DNA from 2 places in the Pseudomonas sp. Ors-4-3C genome. Region 2 is predicted to be linked to the other one. Evidence: riboswitches for the same ligand, from Rfam matches in the RefSeq annotation. Region 2 holds a riboswitch; the other holds the start of a gene.

Region 1 (3,383 bases), 1.6 Mb from region 2:
GGGGTGCTTGCTCAAGAAACGCGATCCCCTGTGGGAGCGAGCTTGCTCGCGAAGGCGGCCTGACATTCTGGCGCAAACAACGCGGCAATCGCCGTCGGATTCGACGGAAAGTAGAAATGCACGTACGACGCCGTCATCCGCCCTTGCCGATAAACCGCCTCGGCCCCACGCCCGCCGTTCGGGCTCAGGCCTCGGGCAATCGGCGTCAGATCGGTGCTGGTCAGGGAATGGTGATAGGTGTGACCGCGCAACGAACCTTCCGGCAAATCCACCGCTTGCAGTGCCAGTGCCGCCAGACGTTTTTGCATCACCGCCTCACCGCGCAGCAGCCCGACCAGTTCGGCACGGGTGCCGTCGACATCGGTCAACGCGTCGAGCAGATAGAGCATGCCGCCACATTCGGCGAGCAGCGGTTTGCCGGCGGCGTGGTGCGCACGGATCGCGTCGAGCATCGCGGTGTTTTGCGCCAGCGCGACATGGTGCAATTCCGGGTAACCACCGGGCAGATACAGACTGTCGGCCTCGGGTAATTGGGTATCGCGGATCGGCGAGAAGAAACTCAACTCGGCGCCCATCGCCCGCAGCAGATCGAGACTGGCGCCATAGGTGAAGGCAAAAGCCTCATCGCGAGCGACAGCAATGCGCACGCCATCGAGCAGCGGTTCAGCAGGGTTCACTTCGGGCGCGGCGAATGCCACGGCCGGTGGCAGCGCTACCTCGCAACTGCTGGCCAGGGCTTCGGCGGCGGCGTCGAGGCGCAGGTCGAGGTCATTCAGTTCGCTCGCCTGTACCAGACCGAGATGGCGGCTCGGCAACTCGATCCCGGTTTCCCGGGACAATGCGCCGTACCAGCGCAAGCCTTCGGTGAGGCTGCCTTCGAGCAATTGCGCATGACGCAAAGTGCCGACGCGGTTGGCCAGCACGCCGGCAAACGGCAAGTCCGGCTGATAGCGCGCCAGCCCCAACGCCAATGCGCCGAAGGTCTGGGCCATGGCGGTACCGTCGATCACGCCGAGCACCGGCACGCCGAAATGCCGCGCCAGATCAGCGCTGGATGGCGTGCCGTCGAACAGGCCCATCACGCCTTCGATCAGGATCAGATCGGCTTCGGCGGCGGCTTCCCACAACAGCCGGCGGCTTTCCTGCTCGCCGACCATCCACATGTCCAGTTGATACACCGGCGCACCGCTGGCGCGCTCGAGAATCATCGGGTCGAGGAAATCCGGGCCGCACTTGAACACGCGCACCTTGCGCCCTTGGTTACGATGCAAGCGAGCGAGCGCGGCGGTGACGGTGGTCTTGCCCTGACCGGAGGCCGGCGCGGCAATCAGTACCGCCGGGCAGTGACGTGGTTGATTCAAAGTTCGACGCCTTTCTGCGCTTTGATGCCGGCCTGGAAGGCGTGTTTGAGCATGCCCATTTCGGTGACGGTATCGCCCATCTCGATCATTTCCGGCTTGGCCGCGCGACCGGTGACGATCACGTGCTGCATCGGCGGACGCGCCTGCAAGTCACTGAGCACCTGATCCAGATCGAGGTAGCCGTGCTTGAGCGCGATGTTCAGTTCGTCCAGCACCACCAGGCCAATCGACGGGTCGCGCAGCAACTCGCGGGATACGGCCCACGCGGCTTCGGCGGCAGCGATGTCGCGCTGGCGATCCTGGGTTTCCCAAGTGAAGCCCTCGCCCATCACGTGAAAGCGCACTTGCTCGGGGAAGCGGCGGAAGAACAGTTCTTCGCCCGTGCTGTTGCGGCCTTTGATGAACTGCACCACGCCGCACTGCATGCCGTGGCCCATGGCGCGGGCGAGCATGCCGAACGCCGAGCTGCTTTTGCCTTTGCCATTGCCGGTCAACACCAGCACCAGGCCGCATTCGTCAGGCGAATTGGCGATGCGTTCGTCGATCACGGCTTTTTTGCGCTGCATACGCGCCAGATGGCGTTCGTCGCGCTCGGGGGAATCGGTCATGGGGGAGCTCTCCGTTGAGGCTGGATAACGGCGGGCAGGCACAAGAATAGACGGCAAAAAGCCTGGCATCGCCCACCGTGATGCCGCTGGATGGATCAGGCCGGTCTCCGGGCTCATGAGCGGCGAATCGCCTGACTGCGCGCCTTCCCGCGTCGTCGACACAGTGGCTCAATGCACAGTTTTCACTCATTTACCGTTGCGGGGGCAGCGCCGGGATCGTGATCGTTCTTCGCCTGAAGACAACCCTCACCGGCTTCCCTGTTTCACTCTGTCGACACAGGTCACAGAGCACCTGAAACAAGCCGCGAAGGTTAGAGGGTTGGGGGTGGAGCGTCAATTAAAGAGGGGGCCGTCGGGCGAATAACTGCCGCCGATCAATTATCTGACGCCAATCTTGTGCCACACTGAGACAAGTGATATCAAAGAGCCATGCTTTTGGTTGAAAAAGCACATCACAACAATAAGGATGATGACGATGCAAGGCATGATCATCAGCAACCCGCGCCTGGAATTCCTGCGCCCGATGCTTGAACGCTGGTTTGACTGTATCGACCGCTACAACGCTGTACGCGGCGACAACGACACCCCCTACTGGCATGACGAGAAAGCCAATCTCGGACTGCTCTCCGCGGCGGCATGGATGGCCGAGCTGGTAACCCTTTGCGATACCGCCACGCGCAAACAGAACGAGGACGGCGAACGCAACGCCCGCGCCGACCTGTTCATCGCCGGGGCCGAAGACCGCGCCTACCTTCAGGCGACCCAGCGCTGGCCGCGAGTCAACAACCTCAACCTGACCCAGGCTCTGCTGGAGATCACCAGCGACGCCAAACGCATCAGTTTTGCCAGCGACCTCAAGCTCGGCTGCCTGTTCGTCGCCCCGCAGAAGGCCCAGCACAGCGCCAGCCCCGAAGAGTTGCAGGACATGGTCGACGACCTGCAAAAGGAACACTGCTGCGCAGTGGCCTGGTATTTCCCCTACGCCTACCGCAAGTTGCGCAGCGAAGCGGGCAACTATCACCCGGGCATCGGCCGTGCTGTTCAAAGAGGCCCGCGGTTGAGCGGTTGAACCATCGGGTGCGCACACTCCTCTATGATTAGGCATGCATTCATAGGGAAGATCAGTAATGCGCAAAACCCAACTCGCTCTCGTCATCGCCCTCGCCGGAGGGCTCGCCGCCTGTGGTGAATCCTCCAGCCTGCAAGTTTCCGACGGCACCGGCCCGTCACCGAAACTGCCTGAACCGAACAAAACCCTGATCCCGACGGTGAACATCGCCCCGGCGATCGGCTGGCCCGCCGGCGGCAAACCGACCGCCGCAGCCGGCACGCAAGTGGCAGCGTTTGCCGAAGGCCTCGACCATCCGCGCTGGCTCTATGTCCTGCCCAACGGCGACGTGCTGGTGGCGGAAAC
Region 2 (3,383 bases):
GTTCGGATTTCTCGAAGGTTTCGGCCTGCAGAATCAGTGGCGAGACCCAGAAGCTTTGCAGCAGGGTCAGCAGCAGGGCGGCCAGCAGACCGGTGAAGCCTGCGGTTTGCGCAATACGCTTGATCATGTCGGCAGGTCTCAGTGGCACGGGAACGCAGCGCTGTGGCGGGTATCGTGAGCGGCGTTGTGCACCGCTTCGATGTGCGAGAAGCCGGCGAAGTACACGAGGCTGGCGCCGAGGATCGAAGCGAAAATGGCGGCGGTCAGGCGTTGGCTCAACGTGGCGGTGCTGGAGATTTTGTCGGTGTTGCTGCCGGTGCTGCTGATGATTGACATGGCGCTTCCCTCTGGAGTGTCAGCGGGTTGATAGAGCGCATGAAAACCCCTGCGAGTCGGGCACGCAGAGGTTCGAACAGCGCCCGCCCACCGCGGGTTTGTTATGTTCAGCGACGCAAAATGCGCACTGTGTGTTGCGGGCCGGTCTCCGGGCTCACGAGGGGTTGGCGTCAGGCCGACCTGCAAGCGTCACCTTCCCATGCCGTACGGCACAGTGGATTCGACGCTTCGCTCGCTTACCGTTGCGGGGGCAGCACCGGACTGACATGGCTTTGAGTAAAGCACATGATTCACCGGTTTCCCGTTTCACCCTGTGAAGGGCACCCGTAACAAGTTGTGTAGGAGAGCATGGGTTGGGGATTTGAGTCAATTGAGTGGGGTGGGTATATCCGTTTCTGCGGTAACGGCCACTTAGGGTTCCGCCCTTACGGCGGGTCACTTTTGGCAAACGCCCCAAAAGTAACCAAAAGGTCTATGCCCTGACGTTCGGCCCTCGCTTAGGCTCGGGTTCCTTCGCTCCGGGATTCATCCGGGGGGCAGCGCCTACGGTTTGCTTCGCTGCACCTCCTCTCGCTGTGTTTGGCTGCGCCAAACGGTCGCTGCGCTCCCACCCCCGGATAAACCCCTCCACTCAGCCTGCCGACGGGCCCTGAGATCAAAAGCTTTACTCGAGCTAACGCTCATTGTGTTGAGTGGGGCGGCTTCGCCGCATGGGGGGTACGCTCTCTGAATTGTAGGAGCCAGCCTGCTGGCGATGGCGGCCTGACAGCCGACCAATTTCTTGCGGATGCACCCGGCCCAACTGTGGGAGCGGGCTTGCTCGCGAAGGCGGCCTACCAGCCGACCAATTTCTAACTGAATGCATCCAATGCCATGCAGGAACTGCCGAAGGCTGTGATCTTTTGATCTGCTTTGGCTTTGGCTTTGGCTTTGGCTTTGGCTTTGGCTTTGGCTTTGGCTTTGGCTTTGGCTTTGGCTTTTGATCTTCAGCCCCTTCGGCAGGCCGAGCGAAGGTGTCCATCCGGGGGATAGGCGCGCAGCGCCATGCGGCGAAGCCGCATCCATCGAGAGGAGGTGCAGCGAAGCAAACCGGAGGCGATGCCCCCGGATGGACACCGTAGCGAGGCAACACTGAGCCTCAGCGAAGTGCCGTACGCCGGGGCAAAGCCTTTTGGGTTACCTTTTCGGCGTTTGGAAAAGGTGACTCGCTGTAAGAGCGAAACCGCCAGCGGCGACACCCGCAGAAACGGATATGCCCCCAATCCAAAAAAACCATACCCCTTAACCCGAAGTCTGGCAAAAGTGACCCGCCGCAACGGCGAAACCGTAATCAGCAACCCCCGCAGCAACGGATATGCCCCCAATCCAAACATTGACCCATCCTCAAGCCATGCGTAGCCTTGCGCTTTCGAGGTTCTTCGGCCCACGCCGAAGCTAAGAAGGGAACGCGGTCAAAGCCGCGGCTGCCCCCGCAACTGTGAACGGTGAAGTTCGTTGCCACGCCACTGCCAGCTCAATCCACAGAGCCAGCGGGAAGGCGCAGCGAATGCCGGGCCCAAGGCCTGAACACCGTCAGCCAGGAGACCTGCCTCGTGACAGATTTCTCACTACAACCGGGCGGGGTGATCCGGTGGCGAATTCTTCCGCGCGCACGTTCGCAGCGGATCTCGTCCCGTATGCCCGCCACCTTGCCAAAGGGCATCCGATGAAAACATTGGCCAAACTCCCCGTCACCATCGTCACCGGTTTTCTCGGCTCGGGCAAAACCACCTTGCTGCGGCACATGCTCGACAACGCTCAGGGCCGTCGCATCGCCGTGATCGTCAACGAGTTCGGCGAACTGGGCATCGACGGTGAAATCCTCAAGCAATGCACCATCGGCTGCACCGAAGAAGAAGCCACCGGCCGCGTCTATGAACTGGCCAACGGCTGCCTGTGCTGCACGGTCCAGGAAGAGTTCTTCCCGGTGATGCGTGAGCTGGTCGCCCGTCGCGGTGATCTCGACCACATCCTGATCGAAACGTCCGGTCTGGCCCTGCCAAAACCGCTGGTGCAAGCTTTCCAGTGGCCGGAAATTCGCAGCGCCTGCACGGTTGACGCGGTGATCACCGTGGTCGACAGCCCGGCCGTGGCCGCCGGCACCTTCGCCGCGTTCCCGGATCAGGTCGATGCCCAGCGCAAACTCGATCCGAACCTCGATCACGAATCGCCACTTCATGAGTTGTTCGCCGACCAACTGGCCAGCGCCGACCTGGTGATCCTCAACAAGGCCGACCAGACCAGCGCGGAAGATCTGGCTCGCGTTCGCGCTGAAGTCGCCGAAGAACTGCCGCCCGCGGTAAAAATCATCGAAGCCAGCAACGGTCGCCTGCCGCTGGACGTGCTGATCGGCCTCGGCGCCGGCTCTGAAGAACACATCGACAGCCGCCACAGCCATCACGACCACCACCACGACGGTGATGACGATCACGATGACCACGATCACGACGCCTTCGATTCGATCTCGATCGAACTGCCGCAAGCCGACGAAAGCCTGCTGCTCGACGCGCTAACGCAACTGGTGGTCAAGCACGGCATCCTGCGCGTGAAGGGCTTCGCGGCGATTCCGAACAAGCCGATGCGCCTGTTGATTCAAGGCGTAGGCACGCGTTTCGACAAGCACTTCGACCGCCAGTGGTGTGCTGACGAAGCGCGCGTCACCCGTCTGGTGCTGATTGGTCAGGAACTCGACGCTGCGCAACTCGAAGCGCAACTGCGCGCCGCGCTCAGCGTTTAAGCCATGCACCTGCTCAGGACCCAGCCCGGCGGTTTCGTGTCGGATGACAACATTGCCGACCTTGGACAAACCCCCGCCGAGCTGGTGATCCTGTGCAGCGGCGATTCCAGCCTGGCGCTGCTCGCCGAAGCGGCGCAGCAACTGCCTGAGGATTACCCGAGTCTGCGCCTGGCCAATCCGATGCAGGTGCAGAATCACGCCTCGGTCGATCTGTATGTCGATGAGGTGTTGCGTCACGCCAAGGTCATTCTGATTTCGCTGCACGGCGGCA

Evidence for each region. Region 2 has a riboswitch for cobalamin ahead of cobW (cobalamin biosynthesis protein CobW). Riboswitches for the same ligand answer to the same signal wherever they lie in the genome.
Region 1: it holds a riboswitch for cobalamin, as region 2 does, so the genes downstream of both, cobO (cob(I)yrinic acid a,c-diamide adenosyltransferase) here and cobW (cobalamin biosynthesis protein CobW) in region 2, are expected to answer to the same signal.

Annotation. Positions count from the first base shown of each region.
Region 1 covers NZ_CM146900.1:1,072,267-1,075,649, reverse strand. The annotation lists gene ACVHNU_RS05010 (cobyrinate a,c-diamide synthase) at 12-1,361, opposite strand; gene cobO (cob(I)yrinic acid a,c-diamide adenosyltransferase) at 1,358-1,969, opposite strand; cobalamin riboswitch at 2,051-2,280, opposite strand; partial or broken gene ACVHNU_RS05000 (hypothetical protein) at 2,445-3,030, shown strand; gene ACVHNU_RS04995 (PQQ-dependent sugar dehydrogenase) at 3,097-3,383, shown strand, end outside.
Region 2 covers NZ_CM146900.1:2,672,890-2,676,272, reverse strand. The annotation lists gene ACVHNU_RS11945 (CbtA family protein) at 1-127, opposite strand, end outside; gene ACVHNU_RS11940 (CbtB domain-containing protein) at 139-336, opposite strand; cobalamin riboswitch at 459-679, opposite strand; cobalamin riboswitch at 1,731-1,943, shown strand; gene cobW (cobalamin biosynthesis protein CobW) at 2,042-3,112, shown strand; gene cobN (cobaltochelatase subunit CobN) at 3,116-3,383, shown strand, end outside.